One region of the Alishewanella sp. WH16-1 genome, then DNA from elsewhere that is predicted to be linked to it. Evidence: predicted binding sites of a transcription regulator. Region 1 holds the regulator's gene; the other holds the start of a gene.
The links. The regulator FliA, encoded in region 1, starts transcription of late flagellar genes. The targets are predictions, from matches to a motif close to CTAAAGNTNNNNNNNNNNNNGCCGATA.
Positions count from the first base shown of each region.

Region 1 (14,200 bases):
CTTCTTACCACGCTTAATTGTCACCTTGCTGGCACTGATTTTCGGCGGTCATTGGTTGGTGCGGGTCATTATGGACTACACCATCGAATTGTACCAAAGTATTCCACAGGTTGTGGGTTAGGTCAGCGCCAATGGAAATTCTGATGGCGACCCTGATGCAGACCATAGCGGATTTTTTGCTGCCGCTGTGTCGGGTATCTGGCATGCTGATGATTATGGCGGGTCTGGGCGTGCGTAATATCCCCACCCGGATAAAAACCGGTTTGGTGGTGTTGATCACGGTGGTGATGATGCCGATGCTGCCCAAAACCGTCTACCCAGAGCTGATTTCCTTTGCCATGGTGTTAGAGGTGATGTTGCAGCTGACGATTGGTTTCGCGCTGGGCTTTATTTCGTTGATGTTTATCAATACCTTCGTGCTGGCCGGTCAGTTACTGGCAACGCAAACCGGTTTGGCTTTTGCGTCGATGGCCGATCCGGCCAGTGGCATGACAGTGCCGGCAATTGGTCAGTTTTACCTGATCCTGGCGAGTTTATTATTCTTTGTCTTTAACGGTCATCTGATTATGATTCAGATGCTGGTGTTTAGTTTTGAAACGCTGCCAATTAACGGCGAGTGGTGGGATGTAACCAGCTATTGGACCATTATTGAGTTTGGTGGCTGGATGTTTGCTACCGCTCTGGCTATTGCTTTAGCACCCATAGTCGCCATGCTGGTGGTAAACCTGTCGTTTGGCATTATGACCCGCGCTGCACCTCAGCTGAATATCTTCTCGATCGGTTTCCCGATTACTATGTTATCCGGCTTACTGATCCTTTGGCTGACGCTGGATACCTTCTTATTTCATTATGAAAAGCAATGGGAGCATGTCATCGACTATAGCTGCCGGCTGATTGGTTGCTAGGAGGCTGACGTGGCAGAAGATTCCGGCGCCGAAAAAACCGAACAGCCCACCCCCAAGAAGCTGCAAGACGCAGCAAAAAAGGGCCAAATCGCCCGCTCAAATGACCTTGGCACGGCTTTTGTGTTAATCGGCAGCGCGGCGGCATTGCTGGTATTTGGCAAGATGCTGGCCATGGCGATGCTGAATATTGGCCAGCGCATGATGCGGCTGGACCAAAAAGATATTTTTGAAACCAATAGTATGTTTACCGCCTGGGGTGATGCCGGCAGAGAGTTAGCTGCGCCGTTAGCCGGTATCTTTTCGCTGATTCTGGTTGCCGCTTTTGTTGGCAGCATTTTGTTGGGAGGTTTTAATTTTAGCTGGGAGGCCGCGGGCCCCAAAGCGAGTAAAATGAGTCCAATCCAGGGCTTTAAACGGATGTTTGGCTTACAGGCGCTGATGGAGTTGTTAAAAAGTATTTTGAAAGTCGCGGTAGTCGTAGGCGTTGCTTATGTGCTGCTAAAAGTCTTTTTTATGGACATCATGTCGCTGTCGCTGATGAGCGAGCCAAATAATATCGAATCAGCGTTGTATTTTCTGGGGTGGTTGTTTTTGGGCCTATGCGCCAGTATTTCGGTGATTGCGGTGGTCGATGCGCCCTATCAGGTTTGGAATCATACCAAACAACTGAAAATGTCGTTACAGGAAATCAAGGACGAACATAAAAACACTGAAGGTAGCCCGGAAATCAAAGCCCGTATTCGTCGTACCCAGATGCAGATGTCGATGAAGCGTATGATGCAGCAGGTACCAACGGCAGATGTAATCGTGACTAACCCAACGCACTATGCCGTGGCGCTTAAATACGATCAGGGTAAATTCCGGGCACCGGCAGTGGTCGCTAAAGGTGTGGATGAGGTGGCGATGCATATCCGGAAAATTGCCACTGAGCATAAAATCCCGATTATTGAGTCGCCGGCGCTGGCGCGTTCCATTTATTACACCACCAAGCTGGACCATCCGATCCCGGAGCAGTTGTTTGCTGCGGTTGCGCAGGTGCTGGCTTATGTATTCCAGCTTAATCTGTACCGTAAAGGCAAAGGTAGTCGCCCGAAAGCGCTGGCAAAAGAGTTACCTATTCCTGAGGATGTGCGGCACTAAGGTGATTCGTTAGCGCTGCTAATTTCGCCACTTGCGCGACTAGATATCCACAATGGAACACTTCTTGCTGAAACCTGCCGTTGTGTCAACACTTTGTCAGGTCACGCATGCAGTTAGCCCAGTATTTTAGTAAATTCGATAAAGCTCATCTTCGGCATCTCAAGGGAGTGGGCACGCCCATTCTGATCCTGGCTGCGTTAGCGATGGTGGTATTACCGCTACCGCCGCTGATGTTGGATGTGTTGTTCTCTTTTAATATTGCGTTGGCACTGGTGGTGCTACTGGTGACTATCTACACCAAAAGACCGCTGGATTTTGGTATTTTCCCCAGCGTGCTGCTGGTGGCAACTATTCTGCGTTTAGCGCTGAACGTTGCCAGCACCCGGGTGGTGTTACTTGAAGGGCATAATGGTGGTGACGCCGCGGGTGCCGTCATTGAAGCCTTCGGCTCGGTGGTAATTGGCGGTAACTATGCCGTTGGTATCGTTGTATTCCTGATCTTAATTATCATCAACTTTGTGGTGGTGACCAAGGGTGCTGGTCGAATCGCTGAAGTGTCAGCCCGTTTTACGCTGGATGCGATGCCAGGTAAACAAATGGCGATTGATGCTGATCTTAACTCTGGTTTGATTACGCAGGAAGAAGCCCGTACCCGCCGCGAAGAAGTCACCAGTGAAGCCGATTTTTATGGCTCGATGGACGGTGCCAGTAAATTTGTCAAAGGTGATGCCATAGCTGGCATTGTAATCCTGGTGATCAATCTGGTTGGTGGCTTGTTTATCGGCATGATGCAACATAGCCTCAGTTTTGGCGAGGCGATGGAAATTTATACCTTACTGACGATTGGTGATGGCCTGGTAGCACAAATTCCCGGTTTATTACTGTCTATCGGTACAGCGATTATCGTCACCCGGCAGAATAAAGAGGGTGATCTCGGCAAGCAGATGCAAAGTCAGCTTGGTGATAACACTGATGTGTTATTTATCGCCGCCGGTGTGATGACCCTGATGGGAATTGTACCCGGTATGCCACATTTCGCCTTTCTATCATTAGCGGCTCTGTTGGGTGGCGTTGCCTGGTATACCAAAAAACTGGCAACGGCTAAGGTCGCACAACTACAGCCCCGACCTGCTAACGTAAGTGGTCAGCAAATGGCGGATAGTCAGCCGGTTAAAGAAATTGGTTGGGATGATGTTCAGGGCGTAGATGTTATCGGTTTGGAAGTGGGTTACCGTTTAATCCCCTTGGTCGATAAAGCGCAGGGCGGCGAGCTATTAAACCGGATTAAAGGTGTACGTAAAAAGCTATCGCAGGAATTAGGTTTCCTGGTGCCGCCGGTACATATTCGCGATAACCTGGATCTGGAACCCAACAGCTATCGGGTGGCGTTAATGGGAGTGACGAACGGTGAGGGAGAACTGCGCCATGATAACGAGCTGGCGATTAACCCGGGGCAGGTGTTTGGTACCGTCAAAGGCATCGCCACTAAAGATCCGGCATTTGGCTTAGATGCCGTTTGGATCAGCAAAGATCAGCGTGAGCATGCGCAAACCTTGGGTTATACCGTGGTTGATGCTGCCACGGTTGTTGCCACTCATCTTAGTCAAATTCTGACCAATAATGCCGCCAGCCTGCTAGGCCACGAAGAAGTACAAAATCTGCTGGATATGCTCGGTAAGCACTCGCCGAAACTGGTAGAGGGTCTGGTTCCGGAGACCCTGCCGCTGACCGCTGTGGTCAAAGTACTACAAAACTTGCTGCACGAAGGTGTGCCGATCCGTGATATGCGTACTATCGTGCAAACACTGGTGGAGTATGGTGCTAAGAGTCAGGATATTGACGTGTTAACCGCGGCCTGCCGTATTGCGCTGCGTCGGCTGATCGTGCAGGAAGTGGTGGGTAGCAAACAGGAAATTCCGGTTATTACCTTTGCACCAGAACTTGAACAAATGCTGCATCAATCCATGCAGGCAGCCGGTAACGACGGCGCCGGCATTGAACCGGGATTAGCCGATCGCATCCAACAGTCGTTACAAGAAGCGCATCAGAATCAAGAGCTGACTGGCGAAAGTGCGGTAATGTTGACGTCAGGAATTTTACGCTCAGTGATGGCACGATTCGTGAAATACACTATTCCAGGATTACGGGTGCTGTCGTATCAGGAGATTCCGGATGATAAGCAAATCCGCATTGTTAGCGTTATCGGTCAGTCGAACTAGGAGTAACTCATGAAAATCAAACGCTTTGTTGCCAAAGATATGCGCAGCGCCCTGGCTGAAGTCAAAGAGTTTCTCGGACCTGATGCGATTATCCTGTCAAATAAAAAGGTCGCTGAAGGGGTAGAAATTGTTGCCGCTATTGATGCCGAACCTGCCACCAGCAGCAAGCCAGGCGCAAACGCGCGGGTGGAAGATATTACGCCGCTGACCAAGCGCGCCGAGCCAAAAGTCAATATCCGGATTGATGATCAGGCCGAAGCAGAGCCGGCCGATTCGCTACGGGCCTTGTTAGCCCGGCAGATGCTAAAGCAACAGAGTCGTGAACTGGCATCGGCTAATGCTAAGCCAGCCGTTGCTGCAGATCCATCTACTGGCCAGGCACCAGCCGCTGCCGTGAACCGGGCGCCACAGTTTGAACGTCAAAATTCTGCCGCTCAGGCGATGAGTTCGCCGCAATGGCAGGAGTTAAGCAAATTACAACAACAGCAAGCCGAGCTGATGCAACAACAGTTTGCGCAAATGCAGGCGGAAATGTTTTCAATGCGCCAATTGTTACAGCATCAGGTTTCTGGATTAATGTGGCAGGATCTGGCACGACGCGAGCCGGTAAGGGCATTAGTGATCGAAAATCTGCAACAACTGGGGTTGTCGGAGCAGGTGGCTGATCAACTTGCGTGCTTTATGCCAGAAGATTTAAATGTTAAAGATGCCTGGCAAACTGCGTTGGAATTACTTGCCGGGCAGTTAACGACGACTAATGATGACATTTTACGCCGTGGCGGTGTGGTCGCGTTGGTTGGGCCGACGGGCGTTGGCAAAACGACCACAGTAGCAAAACTGGCCGCGGGCTTTGCCAAACGGCATGGCGCCGATCAAGTCGCATTGATCACCACCGATTGTTTCCGCATTGGTGCTTTCGAGCAGCTGGCAACCTTCGGCCGGATTATTGGTTGTCCGGTTAAGCAAGCAAAAGACAGTGAGGAACTCTCAATCTTGTTGAATCAACTGCAACAACGTAAACTGATTCTGATTGACACCGCCGGCATGAGCCAACGGGATCTGCGTCTGGCTGAACAGCTGGCATCACTGGTGCATAACTCTCGTGTCAAAATCCGTAGTTATCTGGTATTGTCTGCAACAGCACAGGCAAAAGTGATGCAGGAAAGTATGCAACAATTCAAGCGCATAGCGCTGTCAGGTTGTATCTTTACCAAGCTCGATGAATGTTTAAGTCTGGGTGAAGCCATTAACGTGGCGTTGCAACAGGCGTTGCCTATTAGTTATCTGACCGACGGGCAGCGGGTACCTGAAGACTTAAAAGTGGCAGACGCAGCAGAGCTGGTGGCACAGGCCGAACAATTACGATTACAACATTGTGCACCATCACATCAGTGGTACCAGAATGAGATGTCTCAAGCAGATGCAGTGTATGCCTAATAAATTAGCAGCAGATGATCAGGCCAGTGGTCTCAGACGCATGAATAAACAAAAAAGCAAAGTCATATCGATTACCGGTGGCAAAGGTGGGGTAGGTAAAACCAACATCACCCTGAACCTTGCTATGGCGTTGGCACAGCTCGGTAAGAGAGTGTTAGTCCTGGACGCGGATTTAGGACTAGCGAATTGTGATGTGATGCTTGGTCTTAGAGTTGAAAAAAACTTGTCTCATGTGCTGGCAGGTACTGCCACCCTAGACGATATTTTGGTCACCGGGCCTTTTGGCATTCAAATTATCCCAGCGACGTCCGGCAATCAGGACATGACCGAATTATCGCCGGTCGAGCATGCCAGCCTGATCCGGGCGTTTAGTGAGTTGCAGACCCCGGTTGACGTGTTACTGGTGGATACCGCGGCTGGTATCTCGGATATGGTACTGAGTTTCTCGCGGGCGTCACAGGATGTGCTGGTGGTAGTCTGTGATGAACCCTCTTCGATTACCGATGCCTATGCCCTGATGAAAATTCTCAGCCGTGATCATGGGGTAGAAAAATTTAAAATTGTTGCCAATATGGTGCGAAGCATCAAAGAAGGGCAGGAATTATTTGCTAAACTGACTCGTGTTACCGACAGATTTCTTGATGTCAGTCTGGAGTTGGTTGCAACAGTACCGCAGGACGAAAACGTACGGCGGGCGGCGCGCAAACAAAAAGCCTTTATTGACGCCTATCCGACCACAGCTGCCAGTATGGCCGTAAAAGCCTTAGCATTAAAAGCCGTGAAATGGCCCTTGCCTGATACGGCATCCGGTCACTTGGAATTCTTTCTGGAACAACTGGTGCAGCCGCAATCTGAGTAGGGGGTTCTGTGAACAGTAAGTTAGCCGCTTATGGTGGTGTGGACCAGATGCAACAAATGGTGGAACGCCATGCCCCTTTGGTTAAGCGTATAGCCTACCACTTACTGGCGCGTTTACCGGCCAGTGTTCAAGCTGATGATCTGATCCAAGCCGGCATGATCGGCCTGTTAGAAGCTGCGAAAAACTTCGATGGTTCTAAAGGCGCCAGTTTTGAAACCTTCGCCGGCATTCGGATCCGCGGCGCGATGCTTGATGATATCCGCCGTGGCGACTGGACGCCACGCTCGGTGCACCGTAATGCCCGCCTGATTGCCGATACCATCGCCGAACTGGAAGCGCAGTTAGGTCGCGATGTTAGGGACTTTGAAGTTGCAGAAAAACTTGCTATCTCTTTAGATGAATATCATCATATGCTTAGTGATGTAAGCTCTGGTCGGATTATTGGTATTGAAGACTTGGGAATATCTGAAGATGTGCTGGTTACGGCGGATGATGTTGAACATGATCAACTGTATCAAGAACAGGCTAATGAAGCCTTTAATTCAGCCTTAGTAAAACATATCAGTAGTTTACCGGAGCGGGAAGCGTTAGTATTGTCGTTGTATTATAATGACGAACTAAACTTAAAAGAGATCGGGGCGGTGCTGGATGTCAGCGAGTCACGGGTCAGTCAGATTCATAGTCAGGCATTGGTGCGGTTAAAAGCCCGAATGCAGGCTTGGTTGTAATGTTTCCTGCTTTGCAGGACGACTTTCTCTTCGGAGGGGACTTTGGATAAGAACATGAAAATTCTCGTGGTGGATGATTTTTCAACCATGAGACGTATTATCAAAAACCTGCTGCGCGATTTGGGCTTTACCAACATATCTGAAGCAGATGACGGCAGCACTGCCTTACCGATGCTGCAAGGTGGTGACTTTGATTTCGTGGTAACGGACTGGAATATGCCAGGCATGCAAGGCATTGATTTACTGCGCGCCATTCGCGCAGATGCCAAATTGAAGCATATCCCGGTACTGATGGTCACAGCCGAAGCCAAAAAAGAACAAATCATCGCCGCCGCGCAGGCTGGCGTAAATGGCTATATCGTCAAACCTTTTACTGCTGCAACCTTACAGGAAAAGTTGGCGAAGGTATTCGAGCGGATAGGTTAAGCCGTATTTAACCGAGGAGTCACACCATGCCTGCTGCTACGGCCCCGCTGATTACACTTGAACAGGCTAAGGAATTAGTCCAATTACTGGAAATGGGTGAGCAGGACATTGCGAACCAACTGGTGCAGCAACTGGGTATGCCAGGTTCATCAGAGCTGTTCGCAGAAGTGGGGAAACTTACCCGCCAACTGCATGACTCCCTTAAAAATTTTCAGATTGATCCCTCCCTTAGTAATATTCTCGAAGAGGATATTCCAGACGCGAAAAAGCGTCTGAACCATGTTATTGATATGACAGAACAGGCCGCCAACCGTACTATGGATGCGGTAGAGTCCTGCCTGCCGATTGCCGACGAATTAAACCAACAGCTTAATCGTATTATGCCGCAATGGCAGAAGCTGATGACACGGCAATTACAACTGGGTGAATTCAAAACACTGTGCCATGGCATGGATGGCTTTTTAAAACAGACCGTCGATCAGTCAACCTTGTTAAATCAGTTACTCACTGACGTGTTGATGGCGCAGGATTATCAGGATTTGACCGGGCAGATTTTACGCCGGGTCATTGAGCTGGTCAGGGAAGTTGAAGAAAGTTTAATCGGCTTGTTAACGGCTTTTGGTAAAAGTAACACCCAATTTCTGGAACAAAAACCAGCGAAGAAAAAAGTTCTGGCGGGTGAAGCTGAGGGACCGATCATCGATAAAGAGGATCGGGACGACGTGGTTAACGGCCAGGACGATGTGGATGACCTGTTATCCAGCTTAGGTTTTTAACGGAGGTGCTTACTGATGAGTTTTGATATGGATGAAGACATCCTCCAGGACTTTCTGGTCGAAGCGGGCGAAATACTTGAACTGTTACAGGAACAGCTGGTTGAGCTGGAAAATAATCCACAAGATACCGCTTTGTTAAATGCGATTTTTCGCGGTTTCCATACCGTAAAAGGTGGCGCTGGATTTCTGTCATTAGGTGAGCTGGTCGATGCCTGCCACGGTGCAGAAAATGTGTTTGATATTCTGCGCACCGGTAAGCGTCAGGTTACCCCGGAACTGATGGACGTGATCTTGCAAGCGTTAGACGCTGTCAATGCGATGTTTGCAGAAGTCAAAGCGCGGCAACCACTGACACCAGCCGATCCAGCCCTACTGGATGCACTGCATTTTTACTCTGAACCCGAACGACCAGGCGAAGCCGCACCAAACGCTGCACCTGCAGCCGTCAGCCCGAAAGTTGAAGCACCAGTTACCCCAAGCGCCCCTGCTGTAGCGGCGTCCGGTGACGATGATCTCGATAGCATGACCGAGGATGAGTTTGAGCGGATGCTCGACGAGTTACATGGTGCAGGTGCACCTGGCCGGTCAACAGCAGCTGCAGCTGTGCCTTCAACACCGTCGGCATCGTCAGCGTCTGGTGATGATATTACCGATGATGAGTTTGAAGCCTTACTGGATCAGTTACATGGTAAAGGTAGTTTCCAGCCTGAAGTAAAAGCGAGCCCCGCGTCACCAGCACCGACAGCAACACCGGTGGCGGCAGCGAAAAAAGACGATGAAATTACCGACGATGAATTTGAAGCGCTGCTGGATCAGCTGCATGGCAAAGGTAAAGCCCCGGTAGACGCCGCGCCGAAAGCCGAAGTAGAGCGCCAGCCCACTCCGGAGCCAGTAGCCGCTCCTGCTGCAGTACCTGCAAAAGCAGCAGAAGCACCGGTCGCGCCGGCAGCAGGTGCTGCGGCAGATAAAGGCGCAGTTGCCGCGGAAACCACAGTACGGGTTGATACCAAACGCCTTGACCAAATTATGAATATGGTTGGTGAATTGGTGCTGGTGCGTAATCGTTTGGTAAGCCTGTCCAGTTCAGCGCAAAGTGAAGAAATGAGTAAGGCGATTGCTAATTTGGATGTTGTGACCGCCGATATTCAGGGCGCCGTCATGAAAACCCGGATGCAGCCCATCAAAAAAGTCTTTGGCCGTTTCCCCAGGGTGGTGCGGGATTTAGCGCGCTCACTGAAAAAGGATATTGAACTTATTCTGGAAGGTGAAGAAACCGATCTGGATAAAAACCTGGTCGAAGCCTTAGCCGATCCGCTGGTGCATTTGGTGCGAAATTCGGTCGATCACGGCATTGAGTTGCCGGATATCCGTCAGGCCGCCGGCAAGCCGCGCACCGGGATCGTGAAATTAGCAGCACAGCAAGCGGGCGATCATATCCTGCTAACCATTCAGGACGATGGCGCCGGTATGGATCCGGAGAAATTAAAAAAACTGGCGATCAAGCGTGGGGTTATCGATACCGATACCGCCGCCCGGATGTCAGATACCGATGCCTTTAATCTGATTTTTGCGCCTGGTTTTTCCACCAAAGAGCAAATCTCTGATATCTCAGGTCGTGGCGTTGGTATGGATGTAGTGAAAACCAAAATTACCCAGCTTAACGGCACTGTACACATCCACTCCAAACTTGGCGAAGGCACACTGCTGGAAATTAAAGTTCCGCTTACTTTAGCGATCTTACCCACGCTGATGGTGATTGTTGGCAAACAAACCTTTGCGTTGCCGCTAGCGGGCGTGAATGAAATTTTCCATCTGGATCTGGCGAAAACCAATATTGTCGATGGTCAGTTAACTATTGTCGTGCGCAACAAAGCTATTCCGCTGTTTTATCTTGAGCATTGGCTGGTGAAAAACTCGGATAAAAAGCTGCGCCGGGCGCAAGGTCATGTGGTGATAGTGCAAATCGGTCAGCAACAAGTGGGTTTCGTCGTTGATCAGTTAATTGGTCAGGAAGAGGTGGTGATCAAAGCGCTGGACGCACTGTTACAAGGCACACCGGGTATGGCCGGGGCGACCATCACCTCAGACGGTGGTATCGCACTGATCCTTGATGTACCGAATTTGTTAAAGCATTACGCGAAAAAGTCAAAAATAAAATTTGAACAATTCAACCGACTCCATGGGTAAATAGGGATTTTATGGCCATTCGGGTATTAATTGTTGATGACTCCAGCTTTTTCCGCAGACGATTACAAGAAATCTTGTCAGCGGATCCGGAACTGGAGGTCATCGACAGTGCAGTTAATGGCCGGGAGGCCGTCGACAAAGCCTTAGCGCTGAAACCTGATGTGATTACCATGGATATCGAAATGCCGGTGTTGGACGGTATCTCGGCGGTGCGGGAAATTCTGAAAGTCCAGCGTATCCCGATCCTGATGTTCTCTTCGTTGACGCATGAGGGCGCCAAAGCGACACTCGACGCACTGGAAGCCGGGGCGGTTGATTTTTTACCAAAGAAATTCGAAGACATCGCCCGTGACAAGCAGGAAGCCGGGGATGTGCTGCGGGAGCGGGTTAGGGCTGTCGCCAGGCGTCGGCCGTTGGGACGTAGTACTTTTAGTAGTTCGGTATTGGCTCGCTCAGCCAGTTCGACGCTGGCCCGGCGGCCTTTAGAGTCGCAGCGGCCAGAGCTTAGACATGCTACCGACACCGAGCGCGTTGGCCGCTTCGAACGCCCGGCCTTAACACCGCGCACTCACTTTGCTGCCAGTGGCAAAGACTATAAGTTGGTGGCGATTGGGACCTCAACCGGTGGCCCTGTGGCACTGCAGCGCATTCTTACTGCCTTGCCGGCAGACTTTCCACTGCCAATCATCTTGATCCAACATATGCCAGCCGCCTTTACCGGCGCTTTTGCGCAGCGCCTGAACAGCCTGGCCAAGATCACGATTAAAGAAGCCGAAGATAACGATGTATTAAAGCCCGGTGTCGCCTATCTGGCACCTGGTGGTAAGCAAATGCTGGTTGATGGCAGTGAAAGTCAGGCCCGGCTGCGCATTAAAGAAGATGACTCGCCACGCATTACCTTTAAACCCAGTGTTGATATTACCTTTGCCACAGCGGCAAAGGTGTTTCACGACAAGGTACTGGCAGTCGTATTGACCGGGATGGGCGCTGACGGTCGGGAAGGCGCGCGGTTATTAAAGCAGCAAGGCTCAGCAATTTGGGCGCAAGACGAAGCCAGCTGCGTCGTATATGGTATGCCACAAGCTATCGCCGCAGCAGGATTAATGGATGTAGAGGTCAGTTTGGAAGATGTCGCCTCCAGATTATTGACGGAGCTTAAGCATGGATAAACTGGCATTAACCGGTCTGGTACTGGCTTTAATTGCGATCGCTGGTGGTTTTATGCTGGAGGGCGGCAGCCTCAGCACCTTATTGCATTTTCCGGCTTTTATTATTGTGCTTGGCGGTACCCTTGGCGCTGTGATGTTACAAACGCCTTTTAGTCAGTTCCGGCTCGGGGTGAGTTTATTACCCTGGGTCTTTCAATCTTCCCGCTTACCAGTCAAGCGCACTATTAGCCGTATTGTTGACTGGGGGATGGCCGCGCGCAGCAATGGTTTTTTATCGCTGGAAGAAGCTGCTTTACAGGAGTCTGATCCCTTTTTACACCGAGGCTTAAATCTGTTGGTCGATGGTGCCGATGCAGCGCAACTGCAAGCGACTTTGGACGCTCAGTTAAGTCTGGAGCGTGAGCGCTTGTTGCGTGGCGCCCGTATTTTTGAAGCTATGGGCGGGTACAGCCCAACCATAGGTATTATCGGTGCAGTATTGGGCTTGATCCAGGCGATGGCGAATATTAACGATCCGACCTTGTTAGGCGCCGGTATTGCCACGGCTTTTGTGGCCACTATCTATGGCGTGGGGTTTGCTAACCTGGTGTTTATTCCGGTTGGTAATAAGCTGAAGAACCTGATTCATCAACAAAGCCTGTACCACGAGTTGATTATTGAAGGGCTGGTCTCGATTGCACAAGGTCAGAATCCAAAGTCGATTGAGCCAAAACTGGCTACTTATCTGCCGGGGTAGCTGATGTACCGCCAGCGTAAACTGCATCATAAGGGCGAACGCGAAGATCTGGACCGCTGGCTGGTGTCTTACGCCGACTATATGACGTTAATGTTCGCGCTCTTTGTCGTGCTGTATGCCCTATCTCTGGTCAAAAATGAGGAGTTCAGCGTGCTGACCGAATCCCTGACCCGGGTGTTTGAAAAACCAAAACAAAGTGAAACCGGCGTCACCGGGCCAGCCCTGCTTACGCAAAATACACCGCAAAGCGAACTGCCAAAATATGGCTCCTCTATCGATACGGCTAAAGGTCCGGAATTAGTTGCTGATGCGACCCGCCTGGCGCAATTAGATCAACAGTTTCTGGGTAGTCCGCTGGAATCGCTGGAGCAAGAATTAACACAGTCATTAAGTCAATTAGTCGAACAAGGATTGGCAAGGGTGCGGGAGGAGCAGGACTGGTTGATTATTGAACTGAACAGCGGTTTACTTTTTCCATCCGGTAGCGCCAATACCAATAGTTCGGCGCGGGTCGTGTTACAGGAAATTAGTAAAATTATTAACCCAATCAATAATTTTTTACGCATTCGCGGCTACACTGATAATATCCCTATTGCTAATGAATTATTTTCGTCGAACTGGGAATTGTCGGTAGCGCGTGCTACCTCAGTGGTTCGGTTGCTGGAGAGCCTGGGTACACCGTCACACCGGATGGCGATCGAAGGTTATGGACAGTATGCGCCAGCAGCAGATAATAGTACCGCTGCCGGCAGAGCGGCGAACCGTAAAGTTGAAATTGCGATTTCACGCTTTGGCCATCGCCCGGTCGCGGCATCCAATGGTGAAAATGCCGCTGCGGCGGAATCGACTGCGCAATCAACAATGGCTGAAGAAGAGGGCAGTATCAGAGTGATTGCGCTGCCCGGTGGCGGTATCAGAATTACCACCCGGCGTGACAATCCGGATGCGCTGCCCGAACAACAGGATCCTTAGACGTGGTTATTTGGACAATTGCGAATCAAAAAGGTGGCGTGGGTAAAACGACCACCACTGTGACCCTTGGTGGTTTACTGGCAGAGCGCGGGCATCGCGTGTTACTGGTAGACATGGATCCTCATGCATCGCTGACTTATTACTTCGGCATTGATGCTGAAGAGTTAGAAGTCAGCGTCTACGATATTTTTACCCGTGGTAAAACCATTACCCGCGAAGAGATCTTACAGTCGCTTTGTCCGAGTACCGCGGAGCGGCTTGATATTTTGCCTGCCTCAATGTCACTTGCGACCTTAGATCGATCTATGGGTAACAAAGGAGGTATGGGCTTGATTTTGAAGAAAGCCTTAAAACTGATTTCCCGGGATTATGATTATGTGCTGGTTGATTGTCCGCCGGTGATGGGAGTGCTGATGGTGAATGCACTGGCGGCCTGTGATCGGGTGTTGATCCCGGTACAAACCGAGTTTCTTGCCCTGAAAGGTCTGGAGCGGATGATTGCTACCATGGCGTTAATGCGTAATGCGCAACAAGAGTTGGCTTTTACCATTATTCCTACTATGTATGACAAAAGGACCAAAGCCTCGCTGGAAGCCTACAAAGAGCTGAAAGCAAAGTATCAGGATCGGGTTTGGTCGGCAGTGGT
Region 1 is NZ_LCWL01000009.1:28,398-42,597, reverse strand. Features, by position in the region: gene fliQ (flagellar biosynthesis protein FliQ) at 1-121, shown strand, start outside; gene fliR (flagellar biosynthetic protein FliR) at 132-905, shown strand; gene flhB (flagellar biosynthesis protein FlhB) at 915-2,045, shown strand; gene flhA (flagellar biosynthesis protein FlhA) at 2,153-4,264, shown strand; gene flhF (flagellar biosynthesis protein FlhF) at 4,274-5,701, shown strand; gene AAY72_RS01150 (MinD/ParA family protein) at 5,694-6,560, shown strand; gene AAY72_RS01145 (RNA polymerase sigma factor FliA) at 6,608-7,288, shown strand; gene cheY (chemotaxis response regulator CheY) at 7,331-7,714, shown strand; gene AAY72_RS01135 (protein phosphatase CheZ) at 7,741-8,490, shown strand; gene AAY72_RS01130 (chemotaxis protein CheA) at 8,506-10,677, shown strand; gene AAY72_RS01125 (chemotaxis response regulator protein-glutamate methylesterase) at 10,689-11,846, shown strand; gene AAY72_RS01120 (flagellar motor protein) at 11,839-12,582, shown strand; gene AAY72_RS01115 (flagellar motor protein MotB) at 12,586-13,554, shown strand; gene AAY72_RS01110 (ParA family protein) at 13,557-14,200, shown strand, end outside.

Region 2 (15,929 bases), on a different contig from region 1:
TGAAAGCGCTCCGCGACCTCTGCCGCGGATTGGTTATGAGTAACCGGCATGACATTTATTAACAGCTGTTCGACATTGTCTAACACACCTTCCAGCGGCAACAGATTTGCGAGTAGAGCGGCAGTATTATTTAGCGCAGGTTTTAATGTTACCTGTGGCCGGCCCAGCAAGTAACCTTGCGCCAAATCAGCGCCAAGCTCGCGACACAACCGCAACTCGTCCGCTGTCTCGATACCTTCAGCGACAATAGTGGCGCCGATAGCTTTAGCGAGACTAACAATATTCCGAACAAAGGCGCGTTTGGTAGGATCCTTATCTAGCTCGCTAATAAAATACCGGTCAATTTTGACAATATCAGGCTGCAGTTCAGACCAAAGTTTAAGACCGGAAAAACCACTGCCTAAATCATCTATCGCAATCAGAAAACCTAATTGTCGATAGTGTTGTACCGCTTTTACTAATAGCTCGGCATCCTCTACCTGATACTGTTCTGAAATTTCAATCACAACCCTAGAAGGATCAACTTGCGCCTGTCTTAACATCTGTTTAGTTAGACCACTGGGATGATCTGCAGTCAGTAACAGTAACGGATTCACATTGAGAAAGAGTTTGGTGTCAGTTTGGGCCGCAGCAAAGCTCTCAATACTTAGCTGGCGGCATAGCATTTCCAATTGCTCGAGCCGCTCACAAGCAACTGCTGTTTTAAAAAGCTGCAGCGGCGAATGTAATGGGCTATCTGACGGGCCTCGAATCAGCGCCTCATAACCACTAATACTGCCATCCTGGAGATTGACTATAGGTTGAAAGATTGGCTGTAACGCCCGGGCTTTCAATATTTTTTCTAATTCAGCGCAATAAACTTCAGCAACGGCCATCTTTCAGCTCCGTTAACGACAACTGGCCAATGGTACTGAGTGCAAATGACATTTATATGACTACAAAAAATCTTGCCACCGAAAAAAAATACTTGCGTTTTATTTATACAGCAACTACTGTATATGCATACACTGTACAAATAAACAGATAGAGGTTGCGATGCTTGCCTACAACTTGCCAAATTCAACATCCCTTAGCCCAAAAGACACTATCACCAGCATAAATACGTTAAGCACTCTGCAACGTGACAGCTCGGAGTTAATTTTACTTAAGGTTTTATTACATCATCGCAGTGCCAACGGCTGGATCGTTTTAGTCGCGCCACAGATAAAACCCGTTAAAGCATTTTGGCAGGCCTGTCATTTACCTTTGGAGCGGATCATCTTAGTCCATCCAAAAGATCAAAGCAGCACAAGTAATACTATCCTAGCTGCGCTAAGTAATAAGGATTGCAAGGTGGTTATTAATTGTCAGCCGCTATCGGATGTTGAACTGGCACGCTGTCAACACGCTGCGAAACAATATGGGAAAGTTCTGCACACCCTGGCAGACATACAGCTGCAAACTCACTAACTCGCTTAACACAACCGGGCTGTCAGCGGCTAATAAAAAGGATAAACTGGAAGCTGTAAAGTTGATGTTGATGTTGAGCTAGCGGGATTAACTCAATATCACGTCTTAGGTAGAGTCAAAGCGCTGGGCGAAGGATATCCTTATGCAATGTTATTGTTGTTCTGGTCAGTTATTTGAACACTGTTGTCACCCTTATATCAGTGGCGCTGTGTTGCCGGATAACTGTGAGGCGCTGATGCGTTCCCGCTATAGTGCATATTGCCTTGCTGATAGCGACTATCTGCTAGCGACACTGGCACCAGCACAGCGGCAGCAAGAATCTGCGGCTGAGATTAGTGCATTTGCGCGAGCGGTACATTTTTGTAAATTAGAAATAATCGAGGTAACCAACCGACCGGACGCTGGCCAGGTAAGCTTTATTGCCAGTTTTATCCATGAGCAAAAGCTGGACTTTATTGTCGAAGTGTCTGACTTTGCCTTCGCGGATCGCTGGTATTATGTTAGCGGCAAACTTCGTAGCAAACCCACCGTCAAACTAGGTAGAAATGATCTGTGCCCTTGCGGTAGCATGAAAAAAGTAAAACAATGCCAGCAACATCTGCCTAGCGGACAATGATATATGTCGCCTACCCGTCTGTTATCGCCCGACACCAAATAATAAGGCTCAGGCTGGGGTAAAGAAAGGTTCATCTGCTAACTGTTCTAAGATCTCAAACAATGCGGTTTCATCTGTTGCAGGTCTTTCAATCGGTGCACTATTGAGTCTGCGACGGCAATGGGCGTCAAGATCAGCAATAATCTGCGAATCCAGCTTGCGTGAGTCTTCCTGCAAAACCCAAGGTTCCGGCTGCAAATAACTATGTAGCTTCAGTTGCGCAAGGCTGTGCTGTATGGCAACACTTTGTTGTTGCAACGTCGTGGTATCATGCTGCTGCCAACCAAAACTTCGGGTTTTCACTAAACCTAGTACTTGGTATAGGTCGCTGTTAGCAGGTTTGGCTTCACTGACCGGCGTTTGAAACGCCGCCATTTCTTCAATCGCCGGAGACAACAACGCCAGCCAAAGCGAAAAATCAGCCCGATGCTGCTGTTGCAAGGCTTGATTTAACTTACTACCAAGTTGCCATTCATTAATTAGCGGCTGCATAGTTCTGCGATTTTATCTTAGTTGCTGAGTTAATCGGCAGACAGACAAAAAACTTTAGTAAAGTGCTTTACATCAAAAATCAGTTTGATAAGATGCGCGCACTCGTGGAGGGGTTCCCGAGTGGCCAAAGGGATCAGACTGTAAATCTGCCGGCACTGCCTTCGAAGGTTCTAATCCTTCCCCCTCCACCATTTTCCTTCTTAGCATCAATCTCCTAGGTTAAAACAATTCTTAACAAGTACACGAATCAGGGGAAGGTGAGAACCTTCGTCAGGTTCGACAATGCGCAGCATTGAACAGCGGAACGCAGTGACGCTGGCCTGCAAGGCGAGCACAGCGAGTAATCCTTCCCCCTCCACCATTTTCCTTCTTAGCATCAATCTCCTAGGTTAAAACAATTCTTAACAAGTACACGAATCAGGGGAAGGTGAGAACCTTCGTCAGGTTCGACAATGCGCAGCATTGAACAGCGGAACGCAGTGACGCTGGCCTGCAAGGCGACTTGTTGTGGTGACGTCATTGCAAAGCAATGACGCCAGACAGACTAGCGTGGTAACAAGGCAAGCACATCCGTCAACAAGCTGCTGGCTCCAATACGCATCCCATGTTTTATGGCAGTTTTGCCGTTAATTTCCTCGTACATATTAACTAATTGCAGTGCTTGTTCCACTGATTTCACCCCACCCGAGGCTTTAAAACCCACCGGGCGATTTGCTGCTGCAATACTGGTTAGAATAATCCGCGCCGCTTCCAAGGTGCAGCCAACCGGTACTTTACCGGTTGAGGTTTTCACAAAATCAGCACCACTGACGATCACCAGTTCGCTGGCCTTAGCCACTTGCTGCGCGGTCAACAGCTCGCCCGATTCAATAATAATCTTCAAACAGATATTGGGTGTCGCTTGCCTAACCGCTGCCAGGAACTGTGCCACGCCCTGCTCGTCACCTGCCATGAGCTGCTGATAAGGTAACACGCAATCTATTTCAGTAGCACCGGCGGCAATGGCATGGCTAATGTCATTTAATACTTCAGCTAAAGGCTGAGTGCCGCCTGGAAAGTTGACGACTGTGGCTAAATCCGCGCCCGGGAGATGCTGAGTAATATAAGCCTTGGTCTGAGTTAAAAAAGCCGGATAGACACAAAGCGCTGCAACCGGCGTCGGCAACTGTGGAATCGCGTCCAGCCATTTAGCAACATCTGAACCGGAATCCGTTTCTGTTAAACGGGTTAAATCTAATAATTTTAAAAGCTGTAATAATTTTAATGGGTTAGTCATGGTAAGGCACTCTGTCTGAGCTTATCTTAAATCGCGAACATAACTTCTATTCTGTGTTAACCGGCTGATTAAACCAGAAGTGCCTCCGGAAACCAAAAAAATTTAAAAATATTGCGTTACGTCGGGAATCTTTTTCAAAGTGATTAGTCTGAATAATTGAAGTAAAGCTGGTGAACATCTCTCCTTAGATCGATGTCCTTTAGATGCCGACCCCCAGGGTCGGCTTTTTTTATGCCAATAACTCGTGTTGATGCTTGTTGAGCCAGGCTTTAGCCGCCTGATAATCCGGCTCAAAAGCCTGTACCAGCTGCCAGAAAGCAGCAGAATGGTTCATGTGTCGCAAATGTGCCAGTTCATGTACCACGACATAACGCGCTACCCACAATGGGGCTTGCATCAAGCGGCAGTTAAACCCCAGTTCACCACTTTGCTTACAGTATCCCCAGCGACTGCGCCAATCACCAATAATGATAGCCTTTGGCTGCAACTGCATCTTAGCTGCATAATCTGTAACAAGTTGCCCAAACACCTGCTCAGCCTCAGTCGTCAGATACTCACGCCACAGCTTCTGCAAATAGAACGGATAACGCTTTTCTGAGATCCGCTCTGCCAAATACAGCGTTACAGCCTGCTCTGTTCGTGTTAAACCACTTTTTTTTGCCAGGGACCACTGATACGCCAGGGCTTTACCGCCCAACAGCACTGTTGGGCGCGTCAACCAGCAAATGGGTGCTGCCTCCGGCTGTACCGCTAGCGTTTTGTAAACCCAATCTTGCTTCTGCTGCAACCAGCTCTGTAGCCATTGGCGACAAATTGACTTCGGTGCACGAACAATAACCGCACCATTACGAATCAGCAATTGTACAGTACGGCGCTTATTGCTTAGCTGCAGTTGGTAAGCAAAATCAGGCATGGCCCAATCCAGAAATTATCAGTGTTTTATGGCGGCCGCCAACAATTTCGCTACCGCGCCAGCCCATGTTATCATCTGTTGCAACTCGCAATGCAATCGCTGGAATAAATGGAATCAGAATGAAGATCATCTCTTTTAATATTAATGGGATCCGTGCCCGCCTTCATCAACTTCAGGCATTAATCGATAAGCATCAGCCTGACATTATCGGCTTGCAGGAGATAAAAGTACAGGACAGCGAATTTCCGTTGGCTGAAGTACAAGCAATGGGCTATCACGTCTATCACTTTGGCCAGAAAGGCCACTATGGCGTCGCAATCCTGAGTAAACTACCGGCATTAACCATGCAGTACGGTTTCCCGGGCGATGCAGAAGATGCACAGCGGCGAATGCTGATAGGTCAATTTAGTTTGGCAGACGATAAAACCCTGACCGTACTTAATGGCTATTTTCCACAGGGCGAAAATCGCAATCACGAAATCAAATTTCCGGCAAAAACCCGGTTTTATGCCGACTTGCAGCGCTATCTGGAACAATATCATAACAGCGCTACAGACTATCTGGCGGTGATTGGTGATATCAATATTTCCCCACTTGATCTGGATATTGGTATCGGTGAGGCAAATGCAAAACGCTGGCTGCGTGAGGGAAAAACCTCTTTCCTGCCAGAAGAGCGCGCTTGGCTACAACAGCTAAAGGATTGGGGACTAATCGATACTTTCCGGGCGATACATCCGGAGCAAGGCGCGCAATATAGCTGGTTTGATTACCGCTCAAAAGGCTTTGACGATAACCGCGGTCTGAGAATTGATGTGGTAATGGCTACACCGCCGCTGGCCGCCCTGTGTGTTGAATCAGGAATCGACTACGAGATCCGCGGCCTGGAGCGGCCATCTGATCATGCCCCGGTCTGGTCCGTGTTCAAACCCTAGTCGCTTTGGCGCCGCTTAAAACCAGCGGCGCATGACTGTCTTATCCAACTGTTGATAAGCAAGTTGTAACAAGCGAGCCAAATCAAAGTAGTTTTTAGGGGCGCCGGGTATACCCTGAGATTGACTATGCTGTTGTATTTGCTCACGAATCTCATTGCCCCAATTGATTAAGGCAGGCGGCAACGCACTATTAGCTCGAACACCAAGCCAGTACCAACCTTGCAGTGGCATCGAAACTAAAAGTAGCATCATAGCCAGGATCTGTCCCAAAAAATCGGGTCCCAGCAGTTTAAGTTGGGCCACTGCCGTTAGTACGGCTAATACTGGAAGATAACGAGCCCCCTGCTTGGTCAAGTAAATGACCTTATTCTCCGGGAAAATCGCATTCAGTTCAGTTTTCGTCGGCCATACACGACTGTAATGCCAACCTGTTGTTAAGGTTGAAAATAACGAAAAACGCATAACCAACTCCCCCTAAAACTGTGTGATGACAGCAATTACACCACTCCAACTTTAGCATAAATTCACGCTAAAAGAACGGATTGAACTGCGTTAAACAACCAGCAAAACGCAAAATGTTTACATTTATTAAACATTTAAATGCAAAGCTTTTGTTAGCTCAACACTAATTTTTAAGTACTTTTACAGTTTTATGGCAATCAACCAAACTAACAAAATTCATGCCACCAATAATAATTCAATATAATCAGTCAACTAAAAAGATAGCCCACTGTTACCAACAATGTTATCCACAGATTCTGTGGACAACAAATCCCGCATTAATCCTATAAAAGCCGGTTCGTTACCAAAACTTAGCTATAAAAAATACGGGTTTTAGCTGTCTTTCTCAGTTAACCTGCTATTTAGGTTATTTTCGCTAAGTCGATACCTTGTCAGTTCAAGCGGCAGACCAACAGTGATAACTAAAAATGCTGCAGCTACAAGGTCTTTACGTTATTATCTGGTCAATGGTTTTACGGAGTTGGGCAAGATGCATTCTGTGATAAATTGGCAACAAGACTGGCGCAAAGTAAGCGGAGTGCCGGTAAAGAGCCCAGTTACCGGGCAACTTTTTCCGGTGACACAACATCCGGAGCCCCTCTATCAACAAGATTTACTGCCTGCTGCCGTTTGCGTACGACTTGAACACGGTTTGATCCTGGCCCCTTTTGCCTGCCAGCTGCAGACAACATTAGCGGCTGATCGCCGCTTGCACTTTCTACACCAATCTGGCACCAAACTATGTCTGGAACTTTCACCCAAACTAGCAAAGCTAAATGGTCGAGGCTTACATTGGCTGGCAGCAAAAGAACAAATGCTTGCAACGGGCACACCGGTATTACAATTGGATCTGGCTTTCCTGCAGCTGGAACTGGATCTCGAGGAACTATACTGCCTGCTCTACCTTGACAGCCCGGTGCGAATTGATGCGCTATACTGCCGGCAATCACGACTAGCCGCCGGGCAAGACCCACTTTTTATAATGCAACTGAAGAAACCACTATCATGATGCTATATGGTATTAAGAACTGTGACACCATCAAAAAAGCCCGTCGTTTTCTGGAGCATGCCGGAGTTGACTATCAATTTCACGATTACCGCCAAGATGGCTTGGACCCAACACTACTTGCCGAATTTGCAGCAAAGTTGGGCTGGCAACAACTATTAAATACCCGCGGTACCACCTGGCGCGCGCTAAGTAAAGCGGATAAGACTGACCTGAACGAGCAAAAAGCATTAAGTCTGATGTTGGCTCAACCGGCACTGATCAAAAGACCGGTATTAGTTAACGCTGAGCACTACTTACTCGGGTTTACCGAGCAAAGTTATCAAACCTTTATTAAGCAATCTTAGGGTAGTCGTATGAGTACAGTATTAGACCCCGCCGCAAACCCAACGCTGGCATTGGCAATAGACCTGATGGCCAGACCCTCAGTTACCCCGGAAGATGCCGGCTGTCAAAAGGCCATGGCAGAGCGTTTGCAACAAGTTGGCTTTAAGATCGAGATGTTACCTTTCCACGACACCTTAAATATGTGGGCGCGTCGGGGTCAAGGCAAACCACTATTCTGCTTTGCCGGACATACCGATGTAGTTCCTGCTGGCCCGATAGAGCAATGGCATACCCCACCTTTTACCCCAACCATTATCGGCGATACGTTGTTTGGCCGAGGTGCGGCCGATATGAAAGGTAGCTTAGCGGCGATGGTTGTCGCAACAGAGCGTTTTATCGCTGAATATCCGGAGCCGGCCTTTGATCTGGCGTATCTGATTACCAGTGACGAAGAAGGGCCCTTTATTAATGGCACCGTTAAGGTGATCGAAACGCTGGAGGCTCGCCAGGAAAAGATCCGCTGGTGTCTGGTTGGCGAGCCCTCAAGTGGGAAACAGTTGGGAGATGTTATTAAAAATGGCCGCCGAGGCTCACTAACTGGTCATTTAGTGGTGAAAGGCATTCAGGGGCATGTTGCCTATCCACAATTAGCGGATAATCCGGTGCATAAAGCTGCTCCTGCGATGGCGGCATTAGCCGCTGAGGTTTGGGACCACGGTAATCAATTCTTCCCGGCAACCAGCTTTCAAATTGCCAACATCCATGCCGGCACCGGGGCATCGAATGTGATCCCGGGCGAATTAAAGGTGATGTTTAACTTCCGCTATAGTACCGAAGTGAGCGCTGAAATTTTACAGCAACGGGTCTACGCCATTTTGGATCGCTTTGGTTTGAATTATCAGCTGGACTGGACTTTAAATGGCTTGCCGTTTTTGACCGCCAGCGGTGATTTGGTCGCTGCGACCGTATCTGCAGTTGAGCAGGTGCGCGGCATCACGCCACGCCTGGAAACAACAGGCGGTACCTCAGATGGTCGCTTTATCGCGCCTACCGGTGCTCAGGTGATAGAGCTGGGTCCAATTAACGCGACGATTCACAAAATTAACGAATGTGTGGCGATCGCCGATCTGACCCAACTGACCGAAATCTACCACGCTCTGCTGGTTAACCTGCAACAGCGGCTTGCACATGCTAAGCGTTAAACCCGATGCCAGCTTATTGACTGGTCTGAATCAAAGCCCGATGCAGCAGGTAGAGAATAACCAATGGCTACATCAAGAGGTGATCCCCGCCTATCGCGAGCTGCAGCATGCTGCAGCCAGCGAGGGCATTCAGATCCGCCTGGTTTCAGGCTGGCGCAGTTTTCAGCGCCAAGCCACAATCTGGCAAGCGAAATGCAACGGTCTGCGTCCGGTCTATGATCTAACCCAACAACCTGTTGCGATCACTGAACTTAGCGGATTGGCGAAATTGGAAGCGATCTTACTGTATTCGGCACTCCCCGGTGCCAGCCGCCATCATTGGGGAACAGACTGTGATATTTTTGACGCCGCTGCAGTGCCTGCTGACTATCAGGTGCAACTTACCGCGGCCGAATATGCTACTAACGGCCCGTTTTATCGGCTAAACAACTGGCTGCAACAGCATATGACAAGTTTTGGTTTTTTCCGGCCTTACGCACGTTATCAAGGTGGTATTGCCGCTGAGCCCTGGCATCTGAGTTACCGGCCATTAGCAGAGCCTTGTTTGCAAGCCTTCAGTCCAGAGCTGCTACAACACGTTTTGCTTACACATCCTATTGCCGAGCAACAGCAAGTGCTGGCAGCATTGCCGACGCTATTTTCGAAATTTGTGACAAATATTTGTAAGGAGCAGTGATGAACTGGCCACTTTTCTGGGCATTGGCACTGGCGTTTGGCGTGATCGTTGGCAATATCATACTAATCAAACACTCGGCGAAAATCAAAATGCCCAGCCTGAAAGACTTATCTGAGCCGTTCCCAAAACAGCCGGGAGACGGCAAAGACAATAAGTCTGGCGCGCAGGCTGAAACAGAGGTTAATCCCCCTGCTGCTCAAAAGCCGAATAGCCCTGAAGAAAACGCTGCAGCTGATCGCGCAGATTAGGCGGGGTGCCCTTGATCACCAGGGTATCGGTTTTCAGATCATAACTCACCCGCTCGCCGAGCAGCTTTTCATCAAAGCTGAGCGATAAGCCACCGCCGGTACCGTTAAATTTTACCAGCTTTTTCAGCTCCTTAACTTCTACCGGGAACTGCTCCGCTACTGCCAGCTGTTGCTCGGCACAATAGTGCAGGAAGCCGTTTTCCTGCTCCGGATCGACCACGGCAGACAGCTCAGCTAACACTACTTCTTGTCCAGCTTTCGCGCGCTCTTCACAATAATCAAATACCTGGCGCCTTGTTGCGGTTTTTTCTTCCGGCGCAAATTCGGCCGCCCCCAGATATTCCTCCACCGAAGCTAACACCAGCTGACTGTTTGCTTTGGCATCAGTGCCTTCGGCACAACCCAGAAAGTCCAGAAAGAAATCCGCAACCTTACGCCCGGCGCGACCACGGATAAAGCTGATGTAATGCCCCTGCTCACGATTTACCGCATATTCGGTCAGATCCAGCCGCGCCGCCAGTTGCATCCGGCTGATATCCAGATGGCGGGAGGTTGCCAGCTCCAGCTGCTCAGTTAATTCAAAATGATCTTTACTGCCCAGCAGGCAGATCAATAAGAATTCGCTGGCCAGATAACGATAATGTGCCAGCAGTAAATAACCGGTCTCCGGCAGTTGATGCTGGGATAACTCCTGCACCAGCGCGTCGGTGGTAGCACGGCTAAACCCCAGATAATCACTGTTGCAGCTCTGCCAGTCAGCCAGCGCCAAAGCCACCTTGGGTGACTTTTCAGTTTCAAAGGCAGCATAGCCTTTGGCCGGTTTGCCGTTATAAGCCAGGTGAAGCTGCTCGACCAAATTCGCTACGGCGCCGCTACGTCCAATCAGTGCCTCCCGATAGTGGGCCTGGTGCTCACCACTGTCTGTTAGCGCAATATAATTAATGGCCAGATGCTGCATCTCTACCGACATAAATTTTCCTGTTTATTCTGAATTCTGTTACTATTCTATCTGTTTATGCGTCTTTAATCTGAGTAATCCATGCCGATTGTATCAAAATATTCCAGTAGCCAGATTGAAAAGCTGGTCAATCAACTGCTCGACACCCTGCACCAGCAACACGCCACCACTGAGCTAAGTCTGATGTGTTTGGGTAATGCGGTTAGCCATATTATCAATACCTCTGTGCCGGCAGCGCAACGTACCGCCGTCGCCAGCAGCTTTAGTCAGGCTCTGGCTGACGCCATTCAAAGCGATAAACATTAAGCCTTATGGTGCTGGAACAAAACCTGTCCTTAGTTAAGAAAGTTAACCGGTTACTAAACTGGGGACACTGGTTTACCTTTTTTAATATTCTGCTGGCGCTGCTGGTAACCAGCAGTTTCTGGTGGTCAGAGCCCCTGCCACAAACGGTGTTGGGCAGTGTGTATCTGCTGGTTAACTGGTTAGGACATACCGCATTTCTGTGCTTTATGTTCTTTATTCTGACCATTTTCCCACTGTCGCTGATCTTTCCTTATCAAAAACATGTCCGCGGCCTGGGCGCAACCCTGGCCACCATTGGCATGGTATTGCTGATTTTTGATGCCTATGTCTATAACCAGCTTGGTTATCATCTTGGTAGTGCATCCTTCGACCAAACCCTGGCCTTACTCAGGGCGCAGGTGGTCACCAATTTGCGCAATTTTGTATTGATTGTCACGCTGGTCGGCGCCCTGTTGCTAACGCTGCAGATCTGGTTAAGTAACTTTTGCTGGAAAAAAATCAGCCGCCTCTCCGCCTCCGGTGTCGGTCAACCGGCTTTGGCCATATTCTTTGGTAGCTTTATGCTCAGCCATCTGCTGCACATCTACGCCGATGCCCGCTTGAATTTTGATATTACCCGCCAGGATAATGTGCTGCCGTTTTCCTACCCGGCCACGGCGAAAAGCTTACTAGCCCGCTATCAGTTGGTAGATTTAACCGAACGCGCCAAACGCCAGGCCGATAAGCTCAGTCTGGAACACGCTAATCGCAGCAGTCAGCTGTTAAGCTGCCAGGCCGGCGCTACCGAGCCGACCTTATTATTGGTTACAGCCAGCATCACCACGGAACACTTGACCTTATTACAGCAACAAGGCCTGCGCAGCCATGATCAGCATTTCGTCCCGAACAATGCTGCTGAAGCCCTGTTAAACCTGCTGTACGGTCAGTTTAAAGCGACAGCGGATGCCGCCGGCGCACTGCAGACGATGCCAGCCTGGCTCAACAGCGTTAATACCTCTGATGTGCAAGTGGTTAACCGCACGCCAGAGCTGAATTCGTTACTACCCTGGGCCAACACAGCGCTTACACCTGCCAGGCTAAATATCGTATTTGATGCGGACTTTTCCCGGCATTGGTCAGAATACCAGCAATTTAGCCGGCTAATCGTCGTGCCGCTACATAGCGAAAATGCTAAATTTCAGCTGGCGCCGGTTACAGCCTATCTGCGCTGGCCGGCGCTGTTAAGTCAGGCCCGGCAACATGGTAGTCAGCAACTGGACTGGTTACCGACCTTATTGGGCAGTATTGGCTGTGAAACCGAAAACAGCTGGCTGGGCGATAATTTATTTCAGCCGGAAACCCTGCCCAAACTGAATATCAGTCAGCAGGATATTATCAGTATCCGCAAAGATAAGATGATGATCTTGCGCCAGGACGGCAGCTACGGCGTCTGGTCGGCGGGTACCCTGGTGCCGCTTAACGATCCGTTAAATGTGCCTATGCTGGTGGATGCGCTAAAACGCCTGGAAGACTAAGGCTTGTTACTTTAGCTCAGCTATTACTGCAGCGTACCCGGCGCTTTGATTCTCGGCCGGCGCCCTGCCAATTCTAACTCCGCCAGATGATACAGGTTGGTTAAAGCAATTGGCGGTGGTGGCTCGGCAAAACATTCGATATAAGCCACTTCCGCTTCCTTGGTCAGTTGCTGAAAAATTTGATCATACAGGCTAAAACCGTCGTAGCTAAAAGGCTCATTCAGCTCCGCTACGTTCAGCTCCTGCTGGCGGCGCATAAAATAGTTCATCAAAAACTCGTACTGCTTAATATCTAGCAATTGCCGACAATCCACCTTGCCACCTTTTACTCTATTGCGCGAACCTTACCATTTTACGCTGCCATAGCACGAAAGATTCATCACATTTTATGATTAACACAATTTTATTTATTCACTTTAATTAATAATGAGAACCGCTATCATTTACTTAAGCAGATGATTCGGGAGACCCGTTATGATTAAAACCATTACCTTTGCCATTATGCATTTTAGTATTGCCTTTGGTGTAACTTACCTGATCACCGGTGATTTGGTGTTAGGCGGTCTGGTGGCCATTATCGAGCCGGCCGTTAATACCGTGGGCTACTTCTTTCATGAGAAAATCTGGCAGAAGTTTGATCGGAAAAAAGCACCCGCAACGCCGTTATTGACTAAAGGTTTTATCAAGTTATAGCCCTGCTGCTGCGATTATGCAGCAGCAAAGCGTTAAAACCGCTATACTCGCCGCTATTTGATTGTAATAAGGCAAAAATAGCGATGATGTCACTGGGTACCCTTAATACCCTAACCGTAAAGAAACAGGTTAAGTTCGGTTTTTATTTGGATGGCGAAAGCTGGGGCGAAATTTTACTGCCCAACAATGTCGCACCGGCGGATTTACAGCCTGGTCAACAACTGAATGTGTTTCTGTATCTCGACTCCGAAGATCAATTAATCGCCACTACCGAGCGTCCGAAAGTGATGGTGGGCCAGGTTGCCTATTTACCGGTCGTCGCCAGCACTAAAGTCGGTGCTTTTTTAGATTGGGGCCTGAAAAAAGATTTGTTGGTGCCCTTTAGTGAACAACAAATTCCACTAAAAGTCGGCCAGCACTATCTGGTGTATTGCTATGTTGATGTCAGTAACCGCATTGTCGCCTCAACCAAGCTGGATCGCCATCTGCATAAAACCGCTGCCCCCTATAAAGAGGGTGACAAGGTGGAAGTGATTATCAGTGAGCAGACCGATCTCGGTTACAAAGCCGTCGTTAATCATCAACACTTTGGCGTGTTATATAAAAATGAAGTATTTAAGCCGCTGCGCCGCGGTGACAAGCTGACCGCTTATGTGGTGAAAGTCCGTGATGATGGTAAGCTCGATTTACGACTGAACAAAGCGACCTTTGAGCAAGCTAACGTGCTGGGTAACCAGATCTTAAAGCAGTTAAAAGCGAACGGCGGTAAACTGGCGTTAACCGATAAGAGCGCGCCGGAGCTGATTTATCAGCAGTTTGGTGCCAGCAAGAAAGCCTTCAAACAGGCCATCGGCACCCTGTATAAAGAGCGCAAAATTGTGATCACTGAACAAGGTTTGCTATTAGTGCCGGAACAACCGGCTGCTGATACCTGACAGGGTTAGTTTTAAACAACAACGCCGGCAATAATGCCGGCGTTGTTGTTTTGTTGCTTCTTTACGCTGGGTTAAAACACACTGCGGTTCTGCGGTTTACTGAGCACCAAATGCACCGCACTGGTGGCACGCTCACGAAAGCCGCCTTCACAGTAACACAGATAAAAGTGCCACAACCGGATAAAATTATCGTCATAACCCAGCTGATGCACAGCATCACGCTGTGCCATAAAATTATCACACCAGTCTTTTAAGGTTCTGGCGTAATCAAAACCAATATCCTGTACCTGACGGATCACCAGATCGGTTTTATTGGCTACAGCACTGGCCATCCGGCTAATTGAGGGTAAACAACCGCCCGGAAAAATATAGCGTTTAATAAAGTCGACCTCACGCACATACTGTTGATAACGGTGATCGACCATCGTAATCGCTTGCAGCACCATAATGCCGTCTGGCTTTAACAGGCTGCTACACTTTTCAAAGTAGTTATCCAGGAAATCATCGCCGACGGCTTCGATCATTTCAATGGAGACTAACTTATCGTATGTACCGGTTAGTAAGCGATAATCTTCAAATAGTAAGGTGATTTTATCCTGCAGGCCAAGCTCAGCTATCCGCGCCTTAGTATAATCGTATTGTTGCTGTGAAATCGTGGTGGTGGTGACTTTACAACCATAGTGCTGGGCGGCATAGATCGCCATACTGCCCCAACCGGTACCAATTTCAAGCAGGTGATCAGAGGCTTTTAACTGCAAACGTTCACAGATCTGCTGTAACTTATGCTGTTGTGCCTGCTCTAGTGTACTGTCTGCCGTTGGATAGACCGCGCTGGAATACATCATGCTCGGATCCAGAAACAGCTGATACATGGCATTACCCAGATCATAATGGGCAGCAATATTGCGTCTGGACTGTGAAATCGTGTTGCGGTTACGGAAATTCAGCAGCTTAAGCATTGGCCGGCTCAAGCGCGCCCAGGTGGAATCCATCTTATCCAGAACATCAAGGTTACGAGCAAAGATTTGCACCAGCGCAGTTAGGTTATCGCAGCGCCAAAAACCGTGAATATAGGCCTCGCCCCCGCCCACTGAACCGGCCAGCACCAGTTTTTGATAAAAGGCTGGATCGGTCACTGTAATAGTGGTTTTTAGTTCGGCATCAGCATCACCAAACTGCTGCGCTTCACCGGCTTCTATTACGGTAATACTGCCATGGCGTAACTGACTTAAAAAATTCAGGGTAAACTTGCGACACAGCCGGTCAAACCAGCCTAAATTATCAAACACCGCTTTTTCGCTTAGCGATAAACTCATGACTCAGAACCTCGGGATTTAGGGTGGGCATACACCGGAACGCGTTTTATCAAAAGCTTCAATGCCTGCCAGTAGATACGACTCATAATCTGTACGCTTTGCCACGGCTGCCGGATCAGGATCCGCCGGCGTACCGTCTGGGTCAGCGCAAAGCGTTGTAATTTAAACCAGGCGCTAAATACCGCCTGCTGCTGCTTTAAATTGGTAATACTGCAAAACAGCTGCTCAGTGGGCGCATCAATTTGCCAGCGATATTCCATATCCAGCGGATTAAACGGCGAGACATGAAAGGCTTTTTGATGCTTATACTGCTGCTGTTCGCTACTTAGCGTTTGCAAATAATAGTGCCGCTCATTCCACGGCGTATTGGTAACTTCACAGAGCAAATAACGCAATTCACCACTGTCGTTATAGCAGTAGTACAGCGTCAGCGGACTAAAATAAAGCCCCCAACTGGCCAATGGTGACAGTAAAAACACCTTGGCGATTGGCTCTGTACCACCCAGCAGTTGTACCTTATCGCGTACCGC
Region 2 is NZ_LCWL01000060.1:25,438-41,366, reverse strand. Features, by position in the region: gene AAY72_RS05820 (GGDEF domain-containing protein) at 1-875, opposite strand, end outside; gene AAY72_RS05815 (hypothetical protein) at 1,036-1,449, shown strand; gene AAY72_RS05810 (YchJ family protein) at 1,592-2,065, shown strand; gene AAY72_RS05805 (VC2046/SO_2500 family protein) at 2,114-2,596, opposite strand; tRNA gene AAY72_RS05800 (tRNA-Tyr) at 2,703-2,787, shown strand; RNA gene AAY72_RS16475 (RtT sRNA) at 2,834-2,957, shown strand; gene deoC (deoxyribose-phosphate aldolase) at 3,141-3,872, opposite strand; gene AAY72_RS05790 (M48 family metallopeptidase) at 4,102-4,785, opposite strand; gene xthA (exodeoxyribonuclease III) at 4,905-5,717, shown strand; gene yfbV (terminus macrodomain insulation protein YfbV) at 5,733-6,179, opposite strand; gene AAY72_RS05775 (PTS glucose transporter subunit IIA) at 6,709-7,227, shown strand; gene AAY72_RS05770 (ArsC family reductase) at 7,221-7,571, shown strand; gene dapE (succinyl-diaminopimelate desuccinylase) at 7,581-8,753, shown strand; gene AAY72_RS05760 (M15 family metallopeptidase) at 8,740-9,429, shown strand; gene AAY72_RS17035 (DUF2897 family protein) at 9,429-9,677, shown strand; gene yejK (nucleoid-associated protein YejK) at 9,610-10,647, opposite strand; gene AAY72_RS05750 (DUF1414 domain-containing protein) at 10,717-10,941, shown strand; gene AAY72_RS05745 (DUF3413 domain-containing protein) at 10,947-12,455, shown strand; gene AAY72_RS05740 (hypothetical protein) at 12,479-12,724, opposite strand; gene AAY72_RS05735 (DUF2061 domain-containing protein) at 12,930-13,148, shown strand; gene AAY72_RS05730 (S1 RNA-binding domain-containing protein) at 13,232-14,083, shown strand; gene AAY72_RS05725 (cyclopropane-fatty-acyl-phospholipid synthase family protein) at 14,155-15,399, opposite strand; gene AAY72_RS05720 (DUF1365 domain-containing protein) at 15,396-15,929, opposite strand, start outside.
Region 2: a site for FliA is predicted at 2,628-2,654, ahead of AAY72_RS05805 (VC2046/SO_2500 family protein). Genes of this name have one in related genera too.